Regions from separate parts of the Paenibacillus glucanolyticus genome, predicted to be linked through region 4. Evidence: riboswitches for the same ligand, from Rfam matches in the RefSeq annotation. Region 4 holds a riboswitch; each other region holds the start of a gene.

Region 1 (7,349 bases), 3.0 Mb from region 4:
GCTACAGCCCGGAAGGAAATGAGATGCTGACCTACGGGATTGAAGGCGTCCATTACACGGTCGAGAACGGGAAGAAGGTTGCAACGCCGCAGGCCGTCAAGGATAAGACAGGTGACGGCAACCTGAACAATTTCATTCACCTTGTAAGTGACGACATGGCCATCAACGCGGTAGGGATGCCGGATGAAGTATACACACGGAACGTAGACATCGTCACGGAGCGCAAGACGGTGCAGGTTCCGAATCCTTCGGGAGAGTTGTATTCGGAAGCCTATAACAAATACTATCCAGAAATCTCCAAGAAAGTGGAGGATATGCGTGTCATGGTCATCACCGGGAAAGAACCGGTTGAGTCGTACGATAAATTGATTGAGACGATAAAAAATGATCCGAAAATGGCGGAAATTACGGAAGAGATGACGAAGGTATATCAAGAGAAGTTTGCAAAATAATGGAGTGATCCCAAACCCCGCTATGCGTGTGAATTCACGCATTGCGGGGTTTTTCGCGGATGTTTTTCTAGAGGCATGAATATCGAAAACAGCCCCTCATGTTAAGTCTTTGATGTCTAATATCATACATCCTATAATTTTACATTAAAGTATAAAATATTACATGAGGGGAGGACATAAAGTCATGGAAACGAAGGAAGGCATAAAGTTTGATATCGAGCGAGAGCGGCACAAGCTTCACAAGATAAAGCAGCGGTATCGTGATTTTAATCATCCCAAAGTCCTCAGACAATCGATTGTGCTCGACGAACTGATTAATCAATATAATCGAGTCCTTAGAGAGAACAAGCCGATTGCTTGAACAATCGACTTGGCGTAGGTTTTCTTATAGGCCGTATAAGCGTACGGCATTCTCGTATAACCGCTCCCGCGCCGCAAGCACGGATACCCCTTGAAGCTCTGCCCAGGCAGCGGCAACGGCGGAGGTCATCCGAGGGTGGGTCATCTGCCCGGCAAAGGGACCTTCGAACGGCCAAGGTCCATCGGTCTCGGTCATAACAAGATGATCGGGGTACAGGCGAGCAATTTTACGAATTTCATCTTCATACAGGATATCAGGCGTAAAGGAGATATAATATCCGTTACCCGCCATCCGCAGCAAGGTGTCACGAGAGCCCTTAAACCAATGGAAATGGGCACGGGTGACGCCATATTTTTCGAGCAAGCGACATGCGGTTTCCGCATCTTCATATACAGCATGCAGAATCACAGGTTTATGATGCTTTTTCGCAAAAAGAATAAATTGTTCCAGTAGATATTCATATGGACGGTTATCCCACGAACGGCCCTCGGATTCAGCTTCTAATTTTGCATAATAGGGGAGACCCACCTCACCGACGGCAATCATGTCATCGGCATGTTCTTCCATCCAGTCCAGCATCGCCTTCGTTTCAGCAGAGGAGGGGACAGGCTGCTCCGGATGATATCCGAATGCAGCCCGTACCATTGTTCCGTACAGCCGGGACAGCTCCAGATTCCGTTTGCAGGAAGCCAGATCCATAGAGACAGAGATGATGCTCTGAACCTCGCTATGCCGGATATCCGCCACAATCGCTTCCTGATCGGATAACGAATAACGGTCCAGATGAATGTGGGTGTCTAACAGTGGAGCTCCGGCCCCTGTTTGCGTTAGTGATTTCATCGTTACATACCCTTTCTACCAAGCTTTCTCGAAGCTCTGTGGCATTGATGGAAGCTGGATGATGAATGATTATTCTGTTTACGGTTAACGTTGTTACTGTCCGCGTTCTTGCTGCTCCTCCCGCATCATGGCGGATATTTCGGTTTTCAGCGTGATGAAGGATGGATCCAGCAGAATTTCCTCACGGCGTGGACGGGGGAACGGGACCTCGATTCGTTTTAAAATGGCCCCAGGCCGCGCCGACAGAATATAGATGCTGTCGGAGAGCAGAAGTGCTTCCTCAATATGATGGGTAATCATCAGCACCGAACGGCGCGTCTCCTCCCATATATCGAGCAGCCAGCGCTGCATATCACTGCGTGTCAGTGCATCGAGTGCGCTGAAGGGCTCATCCAGACACATCACTTCCTGCGGGCTCATCAATGCGCGCAGGAAGGCGGCCCGCTGCTGCATCCCTCCTGAGAGGGTATGCGGATACGCCTTCTCGAAGCCGGCAAGTCCGGCCCGTTCCATCCAGCGCCGGGCATTTGCCCTGGCGACGGCCTTCTGGGTTCCTCTGAGCTCCTCGGGAAGCAGCACGTTGTCCTCCACCGTTCGCCAAGGGAACAGGGCAGGCTGCTGAGGCATGTAGGCAATGAGCCCTTTTTTTCCCGTTACGTCACGACCATCCATGAAGACTGAGCCGGAATCAGGAGCCGTTAAGCCACCGATGATGTGGAAAAGTGTGCTTTTTCCGCTGCCTGACGGCCCGATAATCGAGACGAATTCACCGGGCTGTACCTGAAGCGCAAGGTCATCCAGCACATGAACCTCGCTGCGTCGGTCGCGGAAGGTTTTCCGAAGGTTTCGTACCTCCAGCGCAGGCGTCCGAGAGGCTTCCACGGAGGGGGGATTAAGCCCACCCTGGACCGGCGGAGCAACTTGTTGTGTCATATCGCGAAATACCTCCTTCATTAAGGATGATCGTGTATTGGCCCATGACTGCTGGGCATTAGCTTTTCCGGTTCCAACGGATCAGCCGTTTCTCCAGCAGGGTGATAAGCAGAACCATCAGCAGGCTGAGCAGGACGATGACCAGAATCGCAACGAATACCCGATCCGTGCGGTAGCCGGATTTTTGCAGCATCATGTAGTAACCGATTCCCCGGTCGGAGCCGATCCATTCTCCGATGACCGCACCCATGACGGAATAGGTGGCCGCGATCCGAATCCCGGAGAAGATGGAGGGAAGGGCATGAGGCAGCTCCAGCTTGGTAAAGATTTGCCATGATGTAGCCCCCGCCATCTGCATGTAATTCATCATGGTGCGATCGGTTCGGGCGAGCCCGTCCAGAGCCGCAACGGCCACCGGGAAGAAGCAGACCAGGGTAATCACAATAACCTTGGGCAGCATGCCGAAGCCGAACCAGATCATGAGGAGCGGCGCAAGGGCGATAGTCGGTACATTCTGGCTAAGAATCAGAAGCGGATAAAGAGCTGTTTTGAGAAAAGGCACCATATGCAGAGCCAGTGAAATCACAAGTCCGATTGTTGTTCCGATGATAAACCCGATCAAGGTTAGCTGCAGGGTGGCTAATGTATGCTGGAAAAGACCGGCAGCACCGGTAACTGCCTCGGATCCGATCGCCGTTGGCGCAGGCAGAATAAATTTTTCGATATCGAAGATCGATACCGCCGCCTGCCATACCAGCAAAAAGAAGAGGACCGCCACAACAGGCGGCCAGACGGAGCTCCACCAGCTTCTCATGGACGATATTTCTCAGTCAGCTTATCCATGCTGATGCCGCTCGGATGATGTGCGATTTTGACCTGGGATATGATGCTGGGACTTCCCGCATTCACCAGCGCCTCATGCATGCGCTCGACGATCTTTAGCAGCTCGGAGAGTTCTCCTTCCATGGTTGTCTCCAGTGCATGGACCTCGTACTTCACACCCGAATCCTCAATAACCTTGATCGCTTCATCCACATAAGGGATGCTGTCCCGTCCACCCGGCGTCCGGGGTATCACTTGAATGCTCAAGAGGGTGTTCGCCATATATAATCCATCCTTTCGTGCAGCGATATGATTATGAAAGAGAGACAGCCTGCTGTCAGGCCGACTCTCTTCTTGATAGAAAAAGACCTTATGGTTGTTCCGGTAAAAAATCATTGGTGAACGCGCGGTCTGCATCAAGCTCTTTCTCCAGCAGTTTGCGCTCAAACATCCAGTCGGCATACCCCGACCATACTTCGGCTTTCTGTTCACCCCAACGAGGCGCATCATCCTGATAGCGGGGACTCAGCCATTTCTGGCTGGCCAGAACCAGCTCGGCATCCAGATCAGGCACGGCCTTCGAGAGCAGCGCTGCTGCATCCTCAGGATGCTCAATAGCATGGTTGTATCCTTTGGAAGTAGCCCGCATGAAGGCTCTGACAAGCTCAGGGTCCTCTTGGATCAGCTTCTCGTTGGTCACGATGACCGGCGTGTAATAATCGAGCTGGTCAGAGTAGTCCTTCACATAGATCATATCAAGCGGCTCATTGCGGAGCTCGGCTTCGATGCCCGTCCAGGCGTAGAATATCCAGGCGAAATCAATGTCGCGTTTGACGGCAGTAAAATAATCGGCATCGCCCATGTTGACCATATTGACTTTGCTGACATCGGCACCGTCGATCTCCATGATGGATTTCATGACAGCTTCCTCAACGGGGGAGCCCCAGCCGCCATAGGATTTACCTTCGAAATCTCCAGCCTTCACGATCCCTTTGTCCTTGGGAGCGGCAAAGCCGGATGTATTATGCTGAATGATCGCCGCAATGGAGACGAGCGGCAAGCCTTGCGTTCTGGCGAGGGTTACCCCTTCCTGATAGCTGATGCCGAACGGCACGTTACCGGATGCGACCAGCGTATCCGTTCCACCGGCTCCCGGCTGGACGATCTGGACGTTGAGCCCTTCCTCCTCATAATATCCGAGCTCCTTCGCTGCATACAGACCCGTGTGATTGGTATTGGCGGACCAATCGAGCATCAGCTGCACGTCACGGAGTTTCCCAGGACTCTTGGCGTCTTCTCCTTCAGCGCCTGTGTTCTTGTTCTGTCCGCCTGTACCGCATCCGGCCGCAACCATCAGCAGGACACAAGCGAGAAGCAGGGGGACCCATCTTCCCTTCTTCATCGTGTCTTCTCTCCTTATGAGTTCTATTTCTATTACCTCGTAACTCCACAAAAAAAACGCCCCGATAATCTCAGGACGCATGACGGCGTAAGTGTATAGTACGGCAAATATGGCTGCCGCAAACATTGGCTTCCTACGCTGGCATTACCCAGATCAGGTGTAAGGGTCAGTATCAAAGCGGATACACTCTCAGCCGGCTAAATTCCAGCTCCCCCGATATTTATGAAGTTTCGATCAGTACATCCGTTATTATAGTCCTAACACCAAGACCTGTCTAGTTTTCGAAAAAGGTCATGAACAGGACAGGCCTTATGTAGGGAACCGCGTTTAGGCAGCCCAAGAGTTCAGCATATGAACATTTTAAGAGATGAAATGTTGGATACCGTGCTGCGTGCGGGTTAACGCTGGAAGAACTCGATCCATTCCCCTTCGGGACCATGCACGAAGAAATAACGATAGCCGTTCGGGAGAGTGACGATTTCCTCGTCCAGATGAGGAACTTCAAGTCCTTGGACGCGTGCATACTCTTCTTCAATATCATCCGTACTGACTGCAAAATGGTGCACCGTTCCTTCCGAAGGCAGCGAGTCGCTGTAACCCTGGATAAGTTCGACTTCCGTTTCGTCACTTCCATTAAATCCGAGGAACGCGAGTTGAATGACCCCATTGGTATGAGTCAGGCGATTCTTTAGTTCAAGGCCGACTACCGACGTGTAAAACGCTATCGTGGCTTCCAGGTTTCGGACTACAATACCAACATGATCCAATCGTTTCTGTGACACTGCCATACACCCTTTCCGGTTCGTATAAGATATGAAGAATAATATCATATGATTCCTATACGTCAAGTAGGTGATTGATATAGAAACTTTTCAGGTTTTCACGTGTTTAATTGAGTGTAGTCCTTGCATTTGAAGTACACCCGTCCAGTAGAAAAACTTCATTATATAGATCTTCTAGCAATGTGCCGGATAGATGATTTTTCTTTGATTTCCTCGTCTTTACTTTTGGATGGGTAAAAAGTATCATGAGGAATAGAGAGCTTAATTCAAAAGACCTAAATCATCCATCGTGTACAAGCTTACCTTTTTGCCAAGGGGGAGTGCTTATGAGTCCAACTCCAGCAGATCATCTGTGGATTCGACTCGCCATTATATATGCATTTATTCAGATAATGACTGTTCTGTGGATGCCTGATGCTTTATCGCTTCAGCGTGTGCTAGTCATTATTGCTCCTATGGCCGCCTCCGTGTATTTAATCCGGGTCAGCCGGCGTTATAAGGCACATCTTCGCAGGTTTTGGTTTATGGTAAGTATCGGACTGATGGCCGATGCAGCGGCCCGGATCGTCTCCTCCTTTTTTTTCGGGTTCGGGAAAGAGAGCGCTTTCCAGATATCCAGCTATTTCTGGGGACTGGAAGTGATCCTGTTCGCCAGCTGCCTCATTTATTTGTTCCGGCATGTTCAAGGCCCGCTTAGGGGGCTGCGGTTTATGCTGGATATCGTCATCGTTGGCGTAACGTTCATGACGGTGGGCTGGGAGTATTTAATCAAGCCCGAACTTCAGGACAGTACGTATTCGGGGGGGACGGGAAGCGTATGGGTGGATATGCTGTTTCCGCTGTGCGGAATGGTACTTATTTTATTTACCGTGGTGTTGTATTTTAATACCAGGCAATTAGGGAAATGGGCGGTCATTTCATTAAGTCTTGGCGGAAGCGCTTATATTATGGGTGATGCACTGCACTTTTATCTCGTCCATTTCGTGAATCTCGAAGTTCGTGCATATCTTGATCCTTTACATACGTTATCTGTGTTTTTCATTGCTTCTGCAGGTGCACAGCCCGCTCCCGATACCGGAAATCAAACGGTGAAAGAGAGGGAACCGCGTCCTGTAGGAACCTTGATTGTCAGATATTTGCTTCCATATGGCGTGCTGGGCGGAATGTTTGCCCTCATGGCGCAGCGGTTCGGTGGCTGGAACGGTCTGTTTACCGGTCTATCCCTGTGCGTCATTCTGATTCTGTTCCGCCAGATCCTGATCCAGTATGAGAATGACCGCTTGTTACATCGACTGCATGAAAGTCTGAGGCAGAGCGAATCGCTTGCTCACCGGGATGATCTGACGGGATTGTATAATCGTCGTTACTTCAACGCAAGACTGTCCAGCTCCTTGTTAGAGGCCGATCGGACAGGATCGCGGGTAGGGCTTCTCTACATGGACATGAATCGTTTCAAAAAGGTGAATGATCGTTATGGCCACCGTGCCGGAGATCTGTTGATCCGCAAGGTTGCATGCCGCCTTCAGTCGCTGGAATCCAAAGGGATTCTGGTGTCCCGTCTAGGGGGAGATGAATTCACCGTGATGATCCAGTCGGCCGGGGAGGATCAGGAGCTGATCTGGATGGCGGAGGAGATTTGGATGCTGCTCAGCGAGCCTTATGAACTGGAGGGATATGAAGTTAGAACGTCGCCGAGTATCGGTATTGCCGTGTATCCCGATCATGCCCGGAACGATCAGGAGCTCATTGGCCGTGCG
Region 2 (7,349 bases), 1.2 Mb from region 4:
CTCTTCCTTGGAAGAGAAATGCTCATAAATCGTCCGTTTGCTGATGGCAAGTTCTCGGGCCAGGTCACTAACGGTGAAGGTGAAGCCCTGCCGCTGAATCAATCGCATCGTTTCATTCAATATTCGCTCACGCAAGTGAATACTCCCCCGCTTCTGGTACTTCAAATACTATATCAGTACCAACAGTATTATAACGCCAAACTCGGCATTAAATCCAGACATCCTTACAAAAATATGAAGAATGGCCTGTTCCACACTCAGGCATAGCCTTGAAATCTCACCAAAAAAAGATATCCCAAAAGGTCCATAAAGACCCTTCAGGATATCCCCGGCTTAGTTGCTGCAAAATGAATTCTTCTTAATCAAAGCGCACATCGCCAATCCCGAACCACGGAAAATACCCGGCTGCCACATAAGCGCAGCAGGCTGCGGCCGCCAGCAAGCCGATCACCAGCAGATCATACCGCGAATAACGTGACGGATAATAATACGTCCGGGCCTTCACCTGGTCCCCGTTAAACTGCTTCGCCTCCATTGCCGCAGCCACCCGGTGTGCCCGGCGGATGCTCTGCGCCAGCAGCGGCACCACGTACATCCCCGCACGGTTGACCATGTCGCGCACGCCCCGAATCGGGCGAACTCCCCTTACCTTCAAGGCTTGACGGCGAATCACAAACTCCTCCCACACCATGGGCAGAAGCCGTATCGAAGCCATGAAGCTGTACGCATACTTGGGCGCAAGCCTCAGCTTCTGCATCAGGCTGTAGAATAAATCCACGGAGGAAGTTGTCGTTACAAGGAGCAGTCCCTCCGAGGCAAAAGCAATCCCCTTAAACCCCAGATGCAGTCCCCGGTAGAAGCTTTCTTCCGATACCCGGAACAACCCCCACTCCCACCAGAGAGTCTCCCCTTTGCCGAACAGCATCATGGAAGAGGACGAAGATATAAAGGCAAGCAGAAACGGAATGAAGAAGAGCAGCATCTTCCACGGTTTAACCCCACTCAGCACCACCAGACAGACCATAAATACCAGTGCCTGATACATCATGAAATCCAGATCATGGGTCAGCACCGTCATGAAAAAGAGGGCAAAAATAAGGCCGAGCTTCACCACCGGATTGGCCCGGTGCAGCCAGGTGATCCGTACAGGGTTCCATATATTCATGAATTCACCCCCGTGAGGTGAGCTGCGCTTGCGGAGGAGGGATCGTAGGATTCTCCGGCCCGGTTCAATCCATCATCCTCCTGCCGGGATTCCGCACCGGTACACAATCGGGGTGAAGCCATGCTCGAGGTCAGCTGACCTTCCCGAATTTCCCATATATGCGTGGCGACCCGCTGCGCAATCTCCATCTCATGGGTCACCATGAGAATGGCGGTTCCCGTGCGGCGCAGACGCTCGCACATCTCCAGAATCGCAAACGTATTCCGCGCGTCCTGACCGAAGGTCGGCTCATCCAGGAGCAGAACTTCCGGCTGTCTGGCCATCGCAGTGGCAACGCTTAAGCGCCGCTTCTGACCGGTTGACAGCTGATAGGGATGCCTGTTCTCCATTCCGCTTAGTCCGAAGCGTTCGAGACAGCGATCGGCTTGGGCCTTCGCTTCCTCCGCAGGCATGTTATCCACCAGCAAGGAGTAAACAACCTCGTCGCCAATACGCTCCGTCAGAAACTGAAGCTCCGGATTCTGAAACACGAATCCGATTTGACGGAGCTGCTGCTCTCTCTTCTTCCGCACCTTTCTCGCCTTGCCTTGCACAACCTCTTCCCCGCAGAGCACGTAGGTCCCTTGCGCGCGCAGCAGTCCCATCAGACTGAGAAGAAACGAGCTTTTCCCCGCTCCGTTCGGCCCTACCACCGCAATAAATTCTGCCCGATAAACTTCTGCCGAAGGGAGAGAAATCACAGGTTTATCCCATCTCAGTCCCTTGAAATCCTCTAAGCGGATCACAGGCTCCCCATCTAAAGGGTAAGGCAGGGCAGCCTCGTGCAGGAGATTCCCCAGATCTTCGCCATAGGCATCAACCGGAGCAAACAATTCCCGGCCGGCCCGGGTCTGAGCATAATCTTCCCACACGCCGGGATACCAGATTCCATAGGATTTAAGCTCGCACTCATACTTAGCAAATACTGCCGCCGGCGGTCCATCGCCCAGAATAACGCCATCCGGACTGAACAGAACGACACGATCCACGTATTTCGCCATCTCTTCGATCCGGTGCTCGACGATGATCAGTGTACGTCCTTCCGATACGGATTTCACTGCATCCCAGATCTGCTCCCGTCCTTCCGGGTCAAGCAGTGCGGACGGCTCGTCAAGGAACAGCACCTCCGGCTCCAGCAGCAGGGCGGAAGCCAGCGCCAGCCTCTGCTTCATCCCTTGCGACAGATGGCCGATCGGCAGATGAAGCTCCTCCAAATTCAGCCCCACCTCATGCAGCGCCGCTTGCATCCGTTCCTTCATCTCGTCTCGGGGAATACTCAGATTCTCCAGTACAAAGGCCAGCTCCTCATCCACATACGGCATGCAAAACTGCGTATCCGGGTCTTGAAATACGTATCCCCAGGAGCGCGGGACAATCTGTGCCTCACACTTCATTGGCACTTCCGTAGCGCGGGGAATCATTCCGCTAAGCACCTGGAGCAGCGTGGATTTGCCGCATCCGCTCGGACCAAGCAGCAGCACCTTTTCCCCACGGGCTGCCGAGAACGAGAGATCTTTGAACATCAGCCTCTCTTCCCCGGGATACTTCAAGCGCAGTCCCTCCACCTGCACAGCCTGCTCCTGTTGAACCTCAGCGGACTGAGCCGGAAATAGGCTTACCGTGGCATTAGACATGGCGCGCATCATCCAGCGCTTCGTAATCCTTCTTCGACGCGGGACGCAGCAGAGACGTTACGCCTGTGCGATCCAGCGCCTTGGCCAAGAGCAGCATTAACAGACCTGCAATAACTGCACCGCTGATTACCCGCATACCGTATTTGGCAAGGAACATCCATGTCTGCAGATCATCCGTATAGCTGTAATAAAAGTCCATCATCATCGAACCGATGGCCGCTCCGGCCCCGGCAATCACCAAGGTCCACGCTGAGGTACTCCGATAGCGGAACGCCGCGAATACCAACTCTGCCCCCAGTCCTTGAATCAAGCCATATAACAATAGAGTCAATCCCCAGCCGCTGCCAAACAGCACCTCCACGTGGGCCGCAGCCACTTCCGCGATGATGGCCACGCCCGGCTTGCGAATTAACAAATAAGCCAGCGTAGCTGCCGCAAACCACATGCCGTAGAGCAGCTCATCCGCTTCAAAAAACAACGGTTTAAAAAGATTATAGACCGACCCCCAGAAGTGATAAATCACGCCAAACACAAGCGATACCAGCACCGTCACCAAAATATCGCTTAACCGCAGCCCTCTTCTGGGCTGAACCCCCAACTTCTCTTGCATTGATGTTCCCATAACAACCTGTACCCCTCTCCACCGCTATTTTTGTGTAAACACAACAAAAAACCGTCTGGAAAAACGCGCAGACGGAAAAATAGGCCCTATGTAGGCAGGGTCGGATATTCTCTACGCTGGCATTACCCAGTTCAGATTAACGGTCAACAGCGGATAATAGCTGCAATCTCAGCCTGATTCACTCAAGCCCCCGTATTCCCTATTCGGTTTTATGTTAATTTTAAAATACAGGTCCGCTCCAGAATTTGCAAGAACCTTTTTTCAAATATGGCTATTTATTGATTTCCATCTCATTCTATGTCAATATCAGAGTGATTGGCTTTTCCACCATCGTTATATTGCTTACACCTATGCACAAAGGAGAATGACATGGCTAAACAATTGCTGCGTCTGATGACTGAGCTCTCCTCCCGAAAATGGTTGTCCCGAATGATGGGGCATTGTTCCCACAGCCGGCTGAGCCGTCATCTAATACCTGCATTTATACGAATCTATCAAATTCCGGCTCATGAAGCGGAGAAAGAGATCCACGAATACCGCTCATTGAACGAGTTCTTTTCCCGCCGGTTAAAAATAGGCCTGCGTGCCATCGATGACACCGTCGATGCCATGGTAAGCCCTGTCGATGCCACTATTTCAGCAATGTGCGCCATTCATGCCGGCACCATTCTGAGTGTCAAGGGACAGGATTACACCCTGAGCGAGCTGCTCGCGAAATCCCCGAGAATGGAAAACTATATAAACGGTTATGCATTCGTATTGTATTTAAGCCCAACAGATTATCACCGCATCCATTCACCCGTAACCGGTGTTCAGGCGGAAAGCGAGCATCTGAAGGGGAAGGTTTACCCCGTGAATGACTTTGCGATGACCCATATCCGAACTGTGCTGAGCCGCAATGAGCGTCTCATTACCTACATTGCCCATGAATTCGGAGAAGTTGCCGTCGTGAAGGTGGGCGCAATGAACGTGAGCAGCATCCGTTACGCCGATGAGAGCGTTAAGAAATGGCAGATCGGCGATGAACTCGCGTATTTTGAATTCGGCTCTACCGTTGTGCTTTTGACGGAGAACGGCACGTTTAGCCCTCGCGGCGACCTGGAGCCCGGCTCCAAAGTGAAAATGGGAGAATTACTCGGTTTGCTGCACCCCTCCACGGCCAAAAAAGGGTAATTCCTGCCGACTCAGCGCACATGACAAGTTAAGGCAATCGATCATTAGCAGCATGAATGATTAACGTCTGCCCAGCATCCGATAAATCATCTGCTGAAACCACCGGTCCGGCAGCAATCCCTTAATCCATGCGGTTATACGCGTGCCTTGAGGCAGCTTATATCGGAATCTCGGTTTGGACATGGAGGCAATCCTTGCCACGAGCTTCGCCACCTCCAGCGGATTTCCGCTTCCCCTGGCTGTCCGCTCGGAATAGTCCAGCACACCCTTCAGCATGTCGCTGTAGGGTGACCCTTCCTTCACCTCTAACTCACCAAAGCTCTTATTCCAGATCGGTGTGCCATAAGCACCTGGCTGAACCAGCACAACGTGCATGCCGAAGGTCATAAGCTCCAGCGACAGGCTCTCCCCGAATCCTTCAATCGCAAATTTGGAGGAAGCATAAGGTCCATAACCCGGGAAGCCGACCACGCCGCTGATGCTGCTCATGAGAATAATCTTGGAATTCTCGGTCCGGCGCATCAGCGGCAGCATGTGCTGTGTCACAGATACCGTTCCGAAGAAATTCGTCTCCATCTGTCTTCTCCACCCACTCAGCGGCACTTCCTCCACCATTCCGCCTACCGCTTCACCAGCATTGTTCACCAGCACATCCAATCGACCAAACCGCTGCTCCAAATGCAGGGCAACCGCCCGTATCTGCTCTTCATCGCATATATCCAATCGAACCCGATGAATTCGCTCTGCAACACCCGCCTGTTCCGCGCGGGTCATCAGCTCTTGAGCCGCCTCCGGTCTGCGAAGCCCTGCAGCCACATCATATCCCGCTTGCGCCAGCTCCAGGCTGATAAGCAGCCCAAAGCCGCTGGAGGCCCCCGTCACCAATGCCACTTTTCCTGTCCCTGCAATCACCAACGGTTCACCACATATTCCGTACTTGCCACCAACAACGTCACTCCCATCACCTTTCTATTCCTTCAGAATACCTTACCAACAAACTTACTCCCTTTGGCCTCAGCCGAACAAACTTTATGTATATGCTTAATATATCAAATTTCCGTTGTATGAATAGGTCTGGCACCCGAAGGTACACATAAGAAAAAAATCCCTATCGCGTACTCTATATATACGAGAAAAAGGGAGCCGGTTAGCTCCCTTTGCGGTTCATCCTGAGAAAAGCATATATGAAATCGGGATTCAACATCACCCGTATGAAGGCCAAGGCTCATTAAAACCACACATCCTGATGATCCTGATTCGCTGTCTTCATGCGGCGCAAGCGATTTCTGAATATACCGCAGCCACCGCGGCTGAAGAAACGACCGCGCACCCGTCTTCTTGGGCTCATTCCCCTCTCCCCCCTTCATAAAATTAAACTGTACGTCACATTTACCCTAAAGCGCTTACTATGAAACCCATAAGCCCCTTCCATCAATCAGGTAAGTTATGGAAGGGTGGGGGAATCACCGAATTTCGGATGGGCTCTTGCCCGTATACTGTTTAAATTGACGGCTGAAGAAGAAAATGTCCCGATAGCCCAGCGCGTCGGCTACTTCCGTGACATTCATCCCTTGATGCAGCAGCAGATGCTGTGCCCGCTCGATCCGCATCTGAATGATGTAGGATTGCACCGGCGTACCGATCAGTTCCTTGAACTTGATCGAGAAGTAGCGGGGGGACAAACCCGCTCTCGCCGCCAAATCCTCTACCCGATGGGGAACCCCCGGGTGCTGACGGACGTAATTCGCGATTTCATGGATCGCCTCTGACAGCTGATTGCTCGCTTTTTTGACAACGGGCTCATCCAGGTCCACACGCAGTAGATGAATCATCAGCTGCTTGAGAATCAGCTGACCCTCCTCCAATGCCCCGTAAGGCTTGTCCAGATACAATCGCACGTATCGTGCCAGCAAGTATTCAAAATCCATCGTTTCCGTCAGCTGGCGATACGGCGCAGGGATGTCTTGGACCGGATCGGTCACGTCAAAATGGATATATGTCAATACGAGCGGCTTCTGCGGATTATGCGTTGCACTCGTATGATCTCCAGGTCGGAACAGGAAGCAGCTTCCTTTTCCCACGGTAAAAGGCTCGTCATTCACCTCGACTGTGCCTTCCCCGCTCCATACATAGAACAAATCATAGTTCTGCATGGGTCTTTCGCGTTTCTGCCATTTCCAGCCCGGCTCACAGACGATTTTGGCAAGCGCAGGCATGATTATAAAAGAAGACGGCGATGCATTCAGCATCACGTCATTACCCCCTCATCTCATTTCTTGAAAATTATCTCTTTTCCATCATACCCGGTTTTTAAGTTTTTTGCATGTCCAGCCATGCCAAGGCTATTCGTCTAACCCCTTCCTCAATCATAGAAGCATCTAAATGCGAGAAGCCAAAGCAGGCGGCAGGCGGTCCAGGCGTGAGGTGATAGACCGCAGCATCCCGAAACATAACCCCTCGATTACGGGCTGCATCCCGCAGCGCCGCATACTCTTCCCCCGATCGCAGCCAGTTCGCGTACACGTGCAGACCTGCATCACCGGAGTGCAGGCAGAACAGATCGGAGGCATAAGCATCCATCGCTTGGTGAAGCGCCTCGTACCGCGCACCGTACAGCCTCGTCATCCTTCTTAGATGCCGTCCATAGCCACCTCTTACAATAAAACGCGCAAGCGCACGCTGCTCCAGTACGGCAGGCGAGATCGGCTCGTACAGA
Region 3 (7,349 bases), 3.2 Mb from region 4:
TTTTGCTGCAGGAAGAGGGTTAGAGCCATGCTCAGCAGGACGGAGATTAGAAGGTGCAGCATAAACTCGGTGAGATCGGATAGCTGCAGTTCCTTCAGGACAGGCACGTAATCAACGTTCAGGAGCAGCGTGTAGACTTTGTATGAGGTGAAATGCTCTACCATATTCAAGATCAGTCCAAGGATGATACCGGCGGCAATGCCTGCCCAGACCGATTGGGTAAACCTGTACTTACGCCACATGAGCGACATTCCCCCTTTAGTTGCCATTGTATAACACTCGTCTATTGGAGTGAAACGAATCTTCACAGTAGAATAAGAGCGAAGCTGACTACGCGGGGAAGGGCAATGAACATAATCAGATAACCTAATATACTAGCCTGGTCGCCAACACCACTATCTCACGAGTAACCCTGGTTCGTGCCGCTGTCCTCGACTTATTATCGGACTCTAGATCCGCTATTTGCCTCAATTGTGCCCGTTTTTTGAATTTTGCGGACTCAGGATCCCTTATTACCTCATAAAACAGCTAATGTACCGACTCATATCACAAATAACGCATCTCATGTCCGTTAATCTCAAAAGTAACACTTTTCTAGCAAAATAACGTATCCTCTGTCCGTTAGCGCAAGAGCAGCATGCCCATGCCCACCACCGCCATCAAACCACCATCAAACAACCACCATAACCATAACCATAACCATAACCATGAATAACCACCATCACACTACCACCATTACAGCGCAGCAGGATTTCTTCAGATGATCCACGGCGTTACGGACGTGAAGCCATCCCGAATGGGCGTTAGCTCTGCTGCGCCAATACCACTATTTCACGACACTATTTCACGAGTAACCTTGGCTCTTGGCGATGTCTTCGACATATTAAAGGACATCAGATCCGCTATTTGCCTCATTTAGTTCCTTTTTTGAATCTAACGGACTCAGGATTCCTTATTACCTCATAAAACAGCTAATTTACCGACTCATATCACAAATAACGCATCTCATGTCCGTTAATCTCAAAAGTAACACTTTTCTAGGAAAATAACGTATCCTCTGTCCGTTAGCCCCAAGAGCAGCATGCCCACAACAATCACAACCATCATAACCATCATAACCATCACAAACCCCCGGTATTATCGTAGATCCAGGTGAGTTGATTGTGCCCATAACCACACCTATAACCATCACAAACCCCCGGAGTATTACCGTAGACCCAGGTGAGTTGATTGTGCCCACACCCACACCCATAACCATCACGACTACCACCATTTCAGCACAGCGAAATTTCTTAAGACTGCGTTACGAGGTGCAGCCATCCCGAATGGGTTTAACAGCTTTCGATTGGTTCGTCATCAATAGGCTCCTCTTCAAATCATGTATTTGAATTGCTCGGATGTACTCATTATGGGGATATGCCTTTGAAGCGTCTGTGTTTCAGTGTATCGAGATCAGTTTTTATGCGAACATGGCTATTCTGGTACGATGCGGTGTCCTAACATTGACTCCGTTTCTTCCCTTGGCCCTGGTGCAGATTATCTATCCACAATCCTTCGCTAAATCGCTCAACAACGAGGTCACCCGATTGCACAGGTTCGTGCATAAGAATTTCGTTAACCAACGGTTAACGTTTGACACCATCCAAAAACCTATGTACAGTAATAGACAAAAGAATAGGAAGTCCACTAGGGGAGCCGTTGGCGGCTGAGACAAGAGTGTATCTTGGACCCTTTGAACCTGATCTAGTTCGTACTAGCGTAGGAAAGTGGAGCCTTCGTATATAAGGCCTCGGTATGTTTTTCTATCGTACCCGGGCTTGTTGACGAAGCCGCTCCAGTTTTCGGGGGCGGCTTTTTAGCGTTGCCTTGAAGGCTGTGTGCGTAACCGGACTTCCTGCTTTTCAATTCATGAGAGGTGGGGATAAGTATGAGTTTCACGCAAGAGCTTCGCAGGCAGTCGGATGGCATTTTTCAAGCGATTTTTGATCATCCCTTTGTGAGAGGGATTGCTGCCGGAACATTATCGAGGGAACAACTGATTCACTATGTGAAGCAGGATTTTGAGTATTTGAACGCCTACATGCGGATTTATGGCATTGCCATATCCAAATCTACCAGCAGGAATGAGATTGCGACTTTTAATGAACAGATTTCTTTTATTCTGAACAGCGAGATTCATCCGCATCAGAACTTTTGCGCTGCCGCAGGGGTGACCTACGAGGAGCTTCAGGGGTATCCGCTTGCGCCGTCCGCGCATCATTATATCCGTCACATGTTGACGGTGGCGCATGAGGGCAGTCTTGGCGAGATTATGGCAGTGCTGCTGCCATGTCCCTGGACGTATCTGGAGATTGGCTGCAAGCTGCTGGATGAAGTGAAGCCGGATGAATCTCACCCGTTCTATGACTGGATTTATTTTTACGGCAACCGCGGGGAAGAGGCGACGGCGAAGTTTTGTAACGGTGTCGACCTGTGGGCGGAAAGCGCCACAGCGGCGGAGCGGGAGCGGATGACGGAGCATTTTATGCTGAGCTGCCAGTTGGAGTACATGTTCTGGGACATGGCTTACAAGCAGGAGGAGTGGCCGGTGCAGATGCAGGCTGCGGTGCTGTAAAGAGTAGTGTCTGTAACGATCTAGCATAGATAAGAGAGGCTGATTTCATATGAATATATGGGAAAAAGAGGTTTCGGCGCTTTTGAGCAAGGTACAGCAGACGAGCCCCCTCGTTCACAATATGACAAACGTGGTGGTTACGAATTTTACGGCTAACGGCTTGTACGCGCTGGGCGCGTCGCCGGTAATGGCATATGCGCCGGAGGAAGTGGCGGATATGGCTGCCATCGCGGGTGCCGTGGTGCTAAACATCGGCACGCTGAACCGCGAGCTGGTAGACGCGATGATTACCGCCGGGCTATCGGCGAATGCCCATGGCGTACCGCTCCTATTGGACCCGGTCGGTGCGGGCGCGACCCGCTTTCGGACGGAGTCGGCGCAGCGGATCCTGCGCGAAGTGAAGGTTTCGCTGGTGCGCGGGAATGCGGCTGAAGTGGCTCACCTTGTTGGGGAGGCCCGCGAGATCAAGGGTGTTGATGCAGAGAGCAGCGGAGATATCGGCAATGCCGAGCTTGCGGTGCGGGCTGCGCGGGAGCTGGACACCCTGGTGGTGATCACGGGTAAAGAAGACGTGATCACCGACGGGACTGATGTTCGCATCATTACCGGCGGCCATGCGCTGCTCACAAAGGTCACCGGAGCAGGTTGCCTGCTGACCTCGGTGCTGGGTGCTTTTGCCGCAGTTGAATCCAACCTGCTGCTTGCAGGCACAGCGGGCCTCGCCTTCTATGGCGCAGCCGCCTCCCGGGCAGCGGAGCGTACGGCTGATCTTGGGCCGGGGAGCTTCCAGAACGCTTTTCTGGATGAGCTGTCCAAGCTTCATCCAGGTTCGCTGCAGGGTTACGCGGCCATCCGTGAAGCTGCTGCTGCAGGTGGTGCCCGATGACAGAGGTTCGCGTACCCCGGGCGTTGACCATTGCCGGATCGGACAGTGGAGGCGGTGCCGGAATCCAGGCGGACCTGAAAACCTTCCAGGAGCTCGGCGTGTACGGCATGTCGGCTATAACCGCCATTACCGTACAGAATACTTTGGGGGTTCACGGCGTCTATCCGCTGCCCCCGGAAGCTGCGGCGGAGCAGATCGAAGCGGTAGGCTCGGACCTTGGGGTAGACGCATTGAAGACCGGGATGCTGTTTAACGCTGAGATCATCCGTCTTGTTGCTGATCAGATCCAAAAATTTGGCTGGGAGAAGGTTGTTGTTGATCCGGTGATGATTGCCAAGGGAGGCGCCGAGCTGCTGCAGAACGAAGCGGTGCTTGCAATGAAAGAGCACCTCCTGCCACTGGCGTTGGTGGTTACCCCTAACATCCCGGAGGCGGAAGTATTGGCAGGGATGCGCATTCGGACGATGGAGGACCGGCGAGAGGCTGCAAGGCGTATTTATGCGCTCGGTCCGAAGATCGTTGTTATTAAGGGCGGCCATGATGAGGGAGGACCTGACCGAGAAGATAGGGATCACGAAGAAGCACGGATATATGGCATCAGCGCAGGGGCGGATCGGGAAGAGAATTTAGAAAAACATTTGGAAGAACATTCGGAAGAACATTCGGACAAATACATGAAAGAGATTTTGGTAGAACACACAGAAGAGCAGATGGAAAAACACATGGACAAACACCAGGAGGATCACAAAAACAATCACAAAAACAATCACATAAACGATCACATAAACGATCACATGGAAGATATTTTGAAAGAGCACACGGAAAAGCACATAGAAGTGCATCTGGATGTTGTGAATCGTTCCTATGATCAAGCGAGAACAGCCATGCACCCGGAGAAGTATAGTCACATGAACTCCCCCATTTTCAAGGCTGTAGGAAATGATAGAGATCCTCAAGTCATCGATCTTATATATGATGGTGCTGCCTTCACGGAACTCAGCGGGAAGCGGGTGAATACCGTTCATACACACGGGACCGGCTGCACCTTCTCAGCAGCAATCGCTGCAGGCTTGGCTCAGGGCATGAGCGCATTCGATGCCATTCGAAGCGGGCGCTCATTCATTCAGGCGGCCATTGAAGACGGCTTGAACTTGGGGCAAGGACATGGGCCGACAAATCATTGGGCGTATCAACGTCGTCTGGGGGTGCTCCGATGACGGGGAGGATCGCACCCGAGATGATGAGACAGCATCTGCGAATGTACCTCGTACTCGGCAGTGTGAACTGCATCGCTGAACCGGAATGGGTTGTTCAGGAAGCCATGGTCGGCGGTGCGACCATGGTCCAGTTCCGGGAAAAAGGGCGAGCTGCGCTTACCGGCGAGCCAAGGATTCAGCTGGCACGCCGAATCCGGAATCTGTGCCGCCAGGCCGGTGTTCCGTTCATCGTCAATGACGATGTGGGGCTGGCTCTCAAGCTGAACGCCGACGGCGTGCACATCGGGCAGGACGACGAATCCGCAGCTTCTGTCCGTGAGCGGATCGGTAAGCGGATTCTTGGCGTCTCCGCGCATACAATAGAAGAAGCTCGCCGGGCGATCCACCACGGCGCCGATTACATCGGTGTCGGTCCGATCTATCCGACCGTCTCGAAGGAGGATGCCAAGCCGGTGCAGGGCCCAGGACTTCTGCGGGCCATGCGCGCAGCCGGAATCGATATGCCGATCGTTGGGATCGGCGGGATAACGGCAGAGAAGGCGGAAGAAGTGGTTGGAGCGGGAGCCGATGGTGTTGCCGTGATATCCGCCGTGACTGCTGCAGGGTCTGTTCGGGATGCAGCTGCCAGCATCAGAGCCAAGGCTGACGTTATCTAGAATTGAATCGGAGACGAGGCATTCCATTATTAAAGCGTAGTGTGGGTCGGCACAATCCACCGAAAGATGCAGATGTCATATTTTGACTAATGACAATGATATCCAAAATATGATAAAGTTTGTTTATTCCGTCTCCGACGGAATATCGTCCGTTCGGAGTGGACAATAAACGAAAAAACATCTGTAGGTGATCGTGACATGAAGAAGAAAAAACTCGGCTTACTGCCGAAAATCCTGATTGCCATTATCCTAGGTATTGTGATCGGCTCATTATCGCCGGAATGGCTGGTTGCATCCCTGGCTACGTTTAGCGGGTTGTTCGGGAACTTCCTTGGTTTTGCTATTCCATTAATTATTATCGGATTCATTGCTCCCGGAATCGGAGAGCTCGGAAAAGGAGCAGGTCGTCTGTTAGGTGTCACTACCGGGCTTGCGTATATCTCCACGGTTCTAGCCGGTCTGTTAGCGTTTGTAGCAGCGACATTATTGTATCCGCATGTGCTGGAGGTTGGCGGCCTGATCAATTCCTATACCAATCCGGAAGAGGCGCTGCTGGAACCTTTTTTCAAGGTGGAGATGCCTCCCGTATTCGGCGTCATGACGGCTCTGCTGCTGGCCTTCACGCTTGGGCTGGGCGCGGCTATTATCAAGGGACAGGCTTTGCAGAAGGTGATGGTGGATTTTCGGGAGATTGTTGAGAAGCTGATCGCCTCGGTCATCATTCCGCTGCTGCCGTATCATATTCTGTGCGTGTTTGCCAATTTGACCTATGGCGGGCAAGTGACTATGATCCTGTCGGTATTCGCAAAAGTATTCATTATGATCATTGCGCTGCACGTGCTTTTCCTGGTCATACAATATTTCGTTGCAGGTCAAGTCGCGCGCAAGAATCCGTTTACCCTGCTGAAGAACATGGTGCCGGCCTATTTTACGGCTATAGGTACTCAATCCTCGGCTGCGGCCATTCCGGTTACACTGCGTCAAACCAAGCTGAACGGGGTCCGTGGGAAGGTGGCTGATTTTGTTATCCCATTGTGTGCAACCATTCACCTCTCCGGCAGTACGATTACGCTGGTAAGCTGCTCCATGGCGGTTATGCTGCTCACGGGTATGCCAGCTTCCATCGGGACGATGTTCCCGTTCATCCTGATGCTCGGAATTACGATGGTCGCCGCTCCCGGCGTTCCTGGAGGTGCTGTTATGGCAGCTTTGGGTTTGCTCGAGTCGATGCTGGGTTTCGATACAACGCTGACCTCGCTCATGATTGCCCTTTATATTGCGCAAGACAGCTTCGGCACAGCCTGTAACGTAACAGGAGATGGAGCGATTGCCGTGATCACGGACGGCGTGAGCAGGTCGGAACCTGCGTAGCATGCTGTACGTTAAGAGCCAGTTCAACACCTATTCGTGTGTTGGGCTGGTTTTTTTGTGGCATCGATGGCTTATGGCGGACGTTGGATTTTTTTTCGGTAAAATTAGAGGGGTTGAGGATGTTGGAGGGGGAAATTTTATGGATAATCTCGCTGACAGTAAACTTGTAAAATTACGAAAGAAGAAAGCAATGCATCCCATCTAGCATCAAAAAATTTCACTAAATCATAGAGCGGTTGCAAGCAGTGTTTTTATGAAGAGGAGAACAACCTATTATGAAAAAGAAAATATCTCTGTCTTTATCCGTTATTTTGTTAGTAGCGATGCTGGCATTTTCCCCTTGGATCACGGAGTCTTTCGCAAAGACAAGAGCCATGACAGACTTTGAGAAGAAATGGGAAAGTACCTCGGACGGTTGTGGATTTAATTGCTCGGGCTGCGGGTTTTTAAGTTCCAAGAAGGTGATGTTTGGCCGGAACGTGGAGTTGGCATTTGCTTGCGGTCTATCTCCAACAACGAACGGAGAAATGGAGAAAACGAACGGCAAGTTTTTCGTTTCGTTTTTGGGGACTGTGCATTGACTGTAAGATTATAGCCTTATAACT
Region 4 (7,349 bases):
TCCAGAGAGCTGGAAACTGATCGCTCAAATGCCTTTCGGTAAACCGGTTGCTGAACCAGGCGAAAAAGAATTTGCGCCGATTGAAGATCGCGTGAAAGTATACAGCTAAGTCCTTAGCGGAAAAGGCCGTCCACCCAAGTTTTTGATAACTTGGATAGGCGGCCTTTTTTCATACAGACACTTTATCCAGCAGTGAAACTGCGACTCTACTTAATTAACATGTAATAAGGCCTGAAGGAATGGCTTGATCTCTTGGAAGTCCTCTCCCGGCGTCCACAACTGAATGGCATCCCGCTCTCCGCTCATGCCCCATTGCAATTTCTCTTTCAGTATCTCGGTATAGCCTGAGTTTCCCTCAGATTCGATCAGCATTCGCTCCACCAGAACAGCCCAATCCGTATCGCTTGACATCATGCGCTCCGGATATTTCCGGGCCAATTGCAGCGTGCTTTCCAGCGAACCGCTGTGCAGCATATGAACGGCGAGGTAATTGCCGATAAAACGGTGGGATTTATCCTGTCGGATCACCTGCCCAAACCATCTCTCCGCCTCCTCCAGCCTGCCCTGCTTCATAAGCGCTGTTGCGTGGAGAGAATCGGTATAGGAATGATCCTCGCTTTCGCTCCGTACAGAGGAGTACCGATCGAATGCCGGATTGTAACTGTCCCAATCTTCATTATTATAGAAGTAATTCGTCAAATCCATCAGGTAGCTTGGTGCCGGATGCCGTTCGATCATCTCCTGCAGGGTGGATAAGGTTTCCTCTGAACTTCTGTTATCTACATCCTTGGACAACTGATCCTTGATCTGTTGCAATCGGAGTTTCATCCTTAAGCTGTGAATATCTTCTGGATGCGAGCTCACATTATCGTTATAGGCCGCGAGCGATTCATCATATTTACGTTCGAGTACCAGCTGGTCCTCCGGCGTCAATTCACGACCCTTTAACAAGAAATACGGTAAATAACCCATGGTGCTCTCATTGAGCCGGTACCCGCTGCTGCTTGTTAACTTCGTGCCGTCATCCTTGTAAGCATCCACCGACCAGAAATAGAGAGCCTCTGGGTTGGAGTAACCAAGCACACTCTCAGGTGCAACGGTCGTCCAATCATACGGATCCTCGTAGGAAAGTCCGATTCTGAGATCATACAGATCCTGAACAGCAACCCGCAGCGAATTCCCTTCAATATAGTTATCCATCGCCGTCATCATCGATCCGCTGCCAAATTCGATACCAACACTCAGTTTATAGTAGGCGGCTTCGGGTATAGCCTCCCATTCAAAATAGATCATGTCGCCGCGTATCTCATCATGGTTTACTGGAGTTGTCAATTGAATCAATGGCTGCAGCGTGACATCAATCCGTCGTGTCGATTCCGGGGCGACCTCCACCCAATCCCCCGATTCTACAGGCCACGTTCTGCCATTGATTTGTTCATAATTCAAACCAATGCCGAGTTGATACCTGCCGGGCTCTACACCCTCGAAATGATAGCGACCGTTCGCGTCTGTCAGCATTTGGTGCGGTTCGCTTAACAGCAGACTGTGATTCAGATCGTTGTTTTTACGTAAAAATACACCTGCGAATGGAATCGGATCCCCCTCACGATTTCGCAAGGTTCCGCTTACCGTTGACAAGGTCTCTCCGTCTAAAATCCTCTTCAGCCGTCCTTTCAGCTGATTCGCCCGTTTTGAGATATCCGAATTTGCAAAGTTCCCGCCGGACCCTTCTGATATCCGATTCAACACGTCCATAGCGGCTTGGGGGCTCCCCCGACGCAGGAGCATTTCCGAGTGATATAAAAGGGCCTTACTATGGATGTCCCTCCAATCTCCAGAAAGGACTTTCCCTAATCGCTCATATTGCAGCGCCGCCTGATCAGGCTCGTCCAGCCTGTCATAGAGGCTCGCAAGCTCCAGCACCAATTCATGCTGGTAGGAATAAGGAACAGGCTCCGGAGAATATCCGCTGCTCAGATCCCCGAACTTTTGGATAGCGGTTTCCAATATATCCGCTGCTCCCTCCACATCACCATTCATCGAATAATGCTCCGCAAGGTCTATTGCGGCATATTTCATATATTCTCCGGCTGGCGCTCCCAGCACATATTGATTCAGCAGCGGCAAACGTTCATCCTCAGTAAAACGAATCTGCTGATCGGTGCTTCCTCCTGTGCTGGTGAACCCCGGACTAATAAACACATCAAACCGATGAGATAGCTCTGTTGCTCTAGGCACAATCACATACTTCTCGATCATCTCCCATTTCCGGTTGCTGCTGCTTTCTTCATGAATAAGGTCAATGACTTTGGCTATCCCCTCAGCTTGGCCTTGTTCTATCTGCTTCTCCGCAATCAGCAGCCCTATTCGAGGTGTGAGCATAGATACCATCATAACGAAGAGGATTAAACCCGAAACCCCCAACACCAGGTGTTTAATCTTGACCCGAATTTTCAAGCCTGGCCACCATCCTCTCGTACTGATCCTTCCAGTAATAATTCCCCCCGGCTTCAAGCAGTTCATTGCTCACCTGCAAGGGCACGGAAACAGCAGGTTTCACAATTGCTTCCCTCCATAACAAACCTCCGAGCAGCAGAACGGCCGCTACTGCGCCAAAATAACCAATTGCGGCAGCAGAAATTTCTACTTCCTTATTCCACAAGGAAGACAAACGTTCGCGGCTGGATTTTGGAAATGTGCGAGAAATCACCTTCTCTGCGCCCAGGAATCGAATTTCCTCCAGCTCCTGCTTTAGTTGTTCGGCCATTTCCTGTTCTTCGCTACGCATCGCTCTCCCCCTTCTCGACAACAATCTGCCGGAGTTTATGCCGCCCTCTCATTAAACGTGCCTTAACCGTGTTTATATTCAGCTGCAATTGCGCTGCAATTTCTTGAACACCCAACTCATTATAATAATAGAGCGTAATCACTTCTCGGTATGTATAGGGCAGCTGCTGCACTGATTTGATCATTTCAGCCTCACGCCAATGGACGCCCAGCATTTCATCCACGGCAGGTACACTTTCGTTTACATGCTGGTCCATCCTCGGCATGGGAAAAATATGACGCCAATCCCATTTTCGCTGCCGCATCCGGCATCGATTCACTGCAATTCGGGTCAACCAGCTACGAAGTTTGTCGCCGTCACGAAGCTGAGCGATATTCTCGAACGCCTGGATAAAGGTATCTTGAACGGCCTCTTCAGCCGCTTGACGGTCACGCAGCAGCAATACCGCCGTGCGAAGCAGATAATCTCCATACTGTTCCATCAATTCCCGGAGAGCCGCCTCTTCTTTTTGTTTTAAGCGCTGTATGACATCCAGGCCATCTCCCCCTCTCTATAACTATGATGCGTCTGGTCTTTCATCGGTTGCATCAATTTGGATCAATGTCGAAAAAAAAATCGAATGATTGAAAATCTTCCGGCAAAACGATACAATAACACAAGCAAGAAACCTTTGTCTTCCTGAACTGGCAATAGTTCCGGGACCAACTGCATATCATGTTGGCTGTACTAGGGGTGCCATGTGCTGAGAGACGGCGTGCTGCCGTTAACCCTTATCACCCGATCTAGGTCATACTAGCGTGGGGAAGTGTAGCATTTATGTTTATACTTTTTCACGTAGGCATAACTGCACTTTCTTCACGGGGTGCGGTTTTTTTGCGTGGATTTATATCATAGGGGAGGATAACAACAATGAGTGAGCTAACATGTGGAACCAGTCGCATCGTCGGATGCCGATTCTCGGTGTTTCCGATGACTGACCGATTTGTGGAAGTCATTATGGACGCGCTGAAATCCGTCAACACGGGGAAAGTATGGATTCAGACGGATGATGTGAGCACCTGTATTCGTGGACGGGCGGAGCATGTATTTGATGTAACGAGGGCGATTTTTGCTTATGCGGCAGCAAGCGGTGTGCACACCATCTTTAACGGAACTTATTCTATTGGCTGCCCTGGTGATACGGAAGCCGATGTATATATGTCAGAGGATTCGGAGCGTTTGAATCGCGAGATTGGGAAGAATGCCGATATAGATACAGCCTGCCAATTTGCCCTTTATCCACTGGGTACAGACCATTACATGGATGTTATCTATAAAGAGGTGCATCGGGCTAAGGAAAAAGGAACGTTCGCCGGAAGCGTTCACTATGCCAGCCGGTTGGACGGCTCCATCTCCAAGGTGTTTGAATCCCTCGAAGATGCGTTTTTGCATGCGATCCAATCGGACAGCAGTCACCTTGTCATGACCGCAGTCGTGTCTGCACACAGTCCATCAGCCAAGCCAAGACCGTGATCACTTCTATATAACAGGCAAAAGCCCGGCGCATGCCGGGCTTTTGCGATTTGCTCCAAGAGCTTGACGAATTAAACCCAAGCACTCGAGATAATTACGAGCAGGATGAAGAGAACCAAAATAATACCTACTGAATTACCCCATCCACCACCATATACTCCGCTCATGAAGATCCCTCCTGGATTTAAAGAATGACGTGACCGAATCACATGATTATTGTATTGGTCGTGGAAGGCGAACGTCACGGCTAATGTACCTCTCTTATTGCTCACCCGTCAAAATCTATTCCTCATAACCCACAAGAAGCATGCCCCCGAACGGGTTCAGCATTTGCTCTGTGAATGCCAGAAGGAGGGAGGGATCATCCTGTCGATACATCGCTGAAAGCGAAACCTCCAATTGATCTCCCAAGGTCGTGCTGAAACGGTGGAACAGCCGAAACAGCATCTTGCCTTCCCCTGTCCATTCCCCATTCACTCTAAGTACAAATTCGCAAAGTACCGTCATGATCTTTTGCACCGTAAACCATTTCTCGCCATCCCGCTTAGGATTCTTCAAATCCTGCACATATTCCGTAATCATGTAACGGTATTCATCAATATCGGTTTGCATCCATGGCATCGGTCCGTAATTCAAATCATGCTGGGCCTCTACGCGGACTGCTTCTCCTTCCGGCAACGAGCGCAGCACCTTACCCTCCGCTGTGATCCGCTGCAATGTCGGATTGGCTGCCATCACGCCCTCGTCGAAGTATTCACGATAGGATGACAAAGACAATATAAACAATTCCACAATCCATCCATCCGCTTCCAGGGTCTTTCTCCGCATCTCATCTCCGTCCCGCTCAAGGATGACGATGTCCAAATCAGATTGCTCGTTATGTTCTCCTCTGCTTGCGCTACCGCCAAGCACAGCTAGCAAACAGTCGGGATAATGACGGTGAATAACACGCTCTGCTGCCTCCATCGGTTCCTTCTTCATGGCTATTTCCCCCAGTAGTTCTCATAGCTCCCGAAAAAAAGGGCTCAAAATATTTAATTCAGCAAAAACCCCAAACGTACCTTAATCATATGGTAAATAAACGATTACCCTCATGATGACTACAAGGAAGAAGGGAAGATAAAATGAACTACATTCACATGCTATCCAGATTAGGTATGGGCAGTGCGCATCCGGGCGGATTCGAGGCTACCTTAAGAATGCTGAAGAATTATCCGATTGAGCCAAACAGTCGTATTCTGGAGGTTGGCTGCGGAACAGGCAGGACAGCATGCCATCTTTCGGAGATGGGCTATCAAGTCACGGCCATAGATCTCAATGAGAATATGATTAAAAAAGCACGCACCAGAGCCGAAGCCATGAAAATGGACGTGCAATTTTTGCAGGCTGATGTGTGCGAGCTGCCTTTTGAAGACAACCAGTTTGATCTGATTATGGCCGAATCAGTCACCGTATTCACGGATACGTCGAGATCACTCCCTGAATATTATCGCGTTCTGGATCAAGGAGGCGTTCTGCTGGACAGAGAATTGCTGCTGAATAAGCCAATGCCTGAGCCAAAGCTCAAGGAGCTGCTGGAATTCTTCGGGATTCCGAATCTGATGCTGCGGGAAGAATGGGCACAATCCTTGCTGGCTTGCGGTTTTAAGCAGGAGGAAATTCTGGAGTATAACCACTTCAACGAACAATTGAAGGAAGAGCAAACACGTCATCTGGATACATTTGAGCAGCGCGATAAAGGACTTCTGTTTGATGTAACGTTATGGGAAACGTTATTCAAGCATGACCGGATGATCCTGGATAACACCGATTATCTCGCTTCCGCCTTATTCCGTGCCGTAAAATAATATTGCTGCGTATCTATGCAACGAGAGGGGATTTGTCTGTTGGCTAGTTAGCTGCGCTTCCCCTCCCCTTCCAAAACATCAGTTCTTTCGACCCATTTCAACACTTTTTGTCAATTCGTTATATCTAGTTCAGCCCGGCGATGCTATAATCATGGTAAATATATCCTATGTTGTCGAGGAGGACTCATTCTTATGGCATGGTTCAACAGACTCCCAATCTCACAAAAAATTACTGCAGCCTGTTATCTTATTGCCGCTTTATTTGCGGTTCCAATGCTGCTTGCGTTTATTCTAATGGGCAAAGCAATCATTGGCGTGGTACTTGTCTTGGCTTTAATTGGACTTACCCTTCCTCTTTCTCGCGTTATTGAGAAAACGCTTACGAATTCATTCGCCGAAATTTCCAGCGTTTCTGCCAAAATCGCCAAAGGCGACTTTACCTTCCAGGTAGAAGAGGTTGGAGGCATGAACGATCTAAGCCGAACCTTCAACAGCATGGTGGACAAGCTTCGCAAAATTTTACAGGAAACCTCGGACATTACCCGCAAGGTAATGACATCAAGCCGAAGCATTTCGAATAAAAATCAGGAGCTTATTCAAGTGATGAATCAAGTATCCCTCTCCTCCAACGAGCTGGCCGTCGGTGCGAACGAAATCTCGGAGGACGTATCGGAGATGACGCATTCCATCCGCGAAATCGAAGAGAAGGTCAGCAATTATACGCACTCCACCCATGAAATGAACGCCCGTTCTATCGAGACGCTGGGACTCGTTGAGCAAGGAAGAGATTCCGTAGCCAAACAATCCGCGGGGATGCAGCGAAATATCGACGCCACCGGAAAAGTCTCGGAATCCATCGATGCACTGGCCAAGAGCGCCAGAGGGATTACCAAAATCACCGAAACCATATCCGAGCTTGCCGATCAGACCAACTTGCTGTCCTTGAACGCCTCCATTGAAGCGGCCAGAGCCGGCGAGCATGGTGCAGGCTTTGCCGTTGTTGCCCAAGAGGTCCGTAAATTGGCAGAGGAATCCACTTCCTCCACCCGCGAGGTATTTAATCTGGTACGGAGCATTGAATCGGATGTCAAACATGCAGCACAGAATATTAAGATCAATGAAGAAGTCGTACGGCAGCAAACCGAGATGATCCGTGAGGCGGAGCTGGTGTTCATGCAGATTGTAAACAGCGTGCAGTATAT

The links. Region 4 has a riboswitch for thiamine pyrophosphate ahead of WDY75_RS11090 (YkoF family thiamine/hydroxymethylpyrimidine-binding protein). Riboswitches for the same ligand answer to the same signal wherever they lie in the genome.
Region 1: another riboswitch for thiamine pyrophosphate. It lies ahead of WDY75_RS27765 (ABC transporter substrate-binding protein); the one in region 4 lies ahead of WDY75_RS11090 (YkoF family thiamine/hydroxymethylpyrimidine-binding protein).
Region 2: another riboswitch for thiamine pyrophosphate. It lies ahead of WDY75_RS05475 (ECF transporter S component); the one in region 4 lies ahead of WDY75_RS11090 (YkoF family thiamine/hydroxymethylpyrimidine-binding protein).
Region 3: another riboswitch for thiamine pyrophosphate. It lies ahead of tenA (thiaminase II); the one in region 4 lies ahead of WDY75_RS11090 (YkoF family thiamine/hydroxymethylpyrimidine-binding protein).

The regions. Positions count from the first base shown of each region.
Region 1 covers NZ_CP147845.1:5,998,381-6,005,729, reverse strand. The annotation lists gene WDY75_RS27795 (extracellular solute-binding protein) at 1-452, shown strand, start outside; gene WDY75_RS27790 (aspartyl-phosphate phosphatase Spo0E family protein) at 637-813, shown strand; gene WDY75_RS27785 (TatD family hydrolase) at 838-1,653, opposite strand; gene WDY75_RS27780 (ABC transporter ATP-binding protein) at 1,747-2,586, opposite strand; gene WDY75_RS27775 (ABC transporter permease) at 2,645-3,400, opposite strand; gene WDY75_RS27770 (MTH1187 family thiamine-binding protein) at 3,397-3,690, opposite strand; gene WDY75_RS27765 (ABC transporter substrate-binding protein) at 3,779-4,810, opposite strand; TPP riboswitch at 4,924-5,035, opposite strand; gene WDY75_RS27760 (VOC family protein) at 5,209-5,598, opposite strand; gene WDY75_RS27755 (GGDEF domain-containing protein) at 5,919-7,349, shown strand, end outside.
Region 2 covers NZ_CP147845.1:1,143,823-1,151,171, reverse strand. The annotation lists gene WDY75_RS05490 (TetR/AcrR family transcriptional regulator) at 1-135, opposite strand, end outside; gene WDY75_RS05485 (energy-coupling factor transporter transmembrane component T family protein) at 359-1,165, opposite strand; gene WDY75_RS05480 (ABC transporter ATP-binding protein) at 1,162-2,838, opposite strand; gene WDY75_RS05475 (ECF transporter S component) at 2,831-3,460, opposite strand; TPP riboswitch at 3,552-3,664, opposite strand; gene asd (archaetidylserine decarboxylase) at 3,830-4,633, shown strand; gene WDY75_RS05465 (SDR family oxidoreductase) at 4,694-5,545, opposite strand; gene WDY75_RS05460 (helix-turn-helix domain-containing protein) at 6,097-6,882, opposite strand; gene WDY75_RS05455 (PLP-dependent aminotransferase family protein) at 6,944-7,349, opposite strand, start outside.
Region 3 covers NZ_CP147845.1:5,450,000-5,457,348, reverse strand. The annotation lists gene WDY75_RS25500 (hypothetical protein) at 1-242, opposite strand, end outside; TPP riboswitch at 1,679-1,782, shown strand; gene tenA (thiaminase II) at 1,928-2,614, shown strand; gene thiM (hydroxyethylthiazole kinase) at 2,664-3,500, shown strand; partial or broken gene thiD (bifunctional hydroxymethylpyrimidine kinase/phosphomethylpyrimidine kinase) at 3,497-4,048, shown strand; gene WDY75_RS30815 (bifunctional hydroxymethylpyrimidine kinase/phosphomethylpyrimidine kinase) at 4,175-4,717, shown strand; gene thiE (thiamine phosphate synthase) at 4,714-5,373, shown strand; gene WDY75_RS25470 (dicarboxylate/amino acid:cation symporter) at 5,572-6,744, shown strand; gene WDY75_RS25465 (hypothetical protein) at 7,020-7,325, shown strand.
Region 4 covers NZ_CP147845.1:2,299,581-2,306,929, reverse strand. The annotation lists gene WDY75_RS11110 (nitroreductase family protein) at 1-109, shown strand, start outside; gene WDY75_RS11105 (carboxypeptidase regulatory-like domain-containing protein) at 211-2,457, opposite strand; gene WDY75_RS11100 (hypothetical protein) at 2,435-2,788, opposite strand; gene WDY75_RS11095 (sigma-70 family RNA polymerase sigma factor) at 2,781-3,269, opposite strand; TPP riboswitch at 3,507-3,609, shown strand; gene WDY75_RS11090 (YkoF family thiamine/hydroxymethylpyrimidine-binding protein) at 3,698-4,300, shown strand; gene WDY75_RS11085 (YjcZ family sporulation protein) at 4,372-4,467, opposite strand; gene WDY75_RS11080 (nucleotidyltransferase domain-containing protein) at 4,583-5,281, opposite strand; gene WDY75_RS11075 (class I SAM-dependent methyltransferase) at 5,425-6,147, shown strand; gene WDY75_RS11070 (methyl-accepting chemotaxis protein) at 6,340-7,349, shown strand, end outside.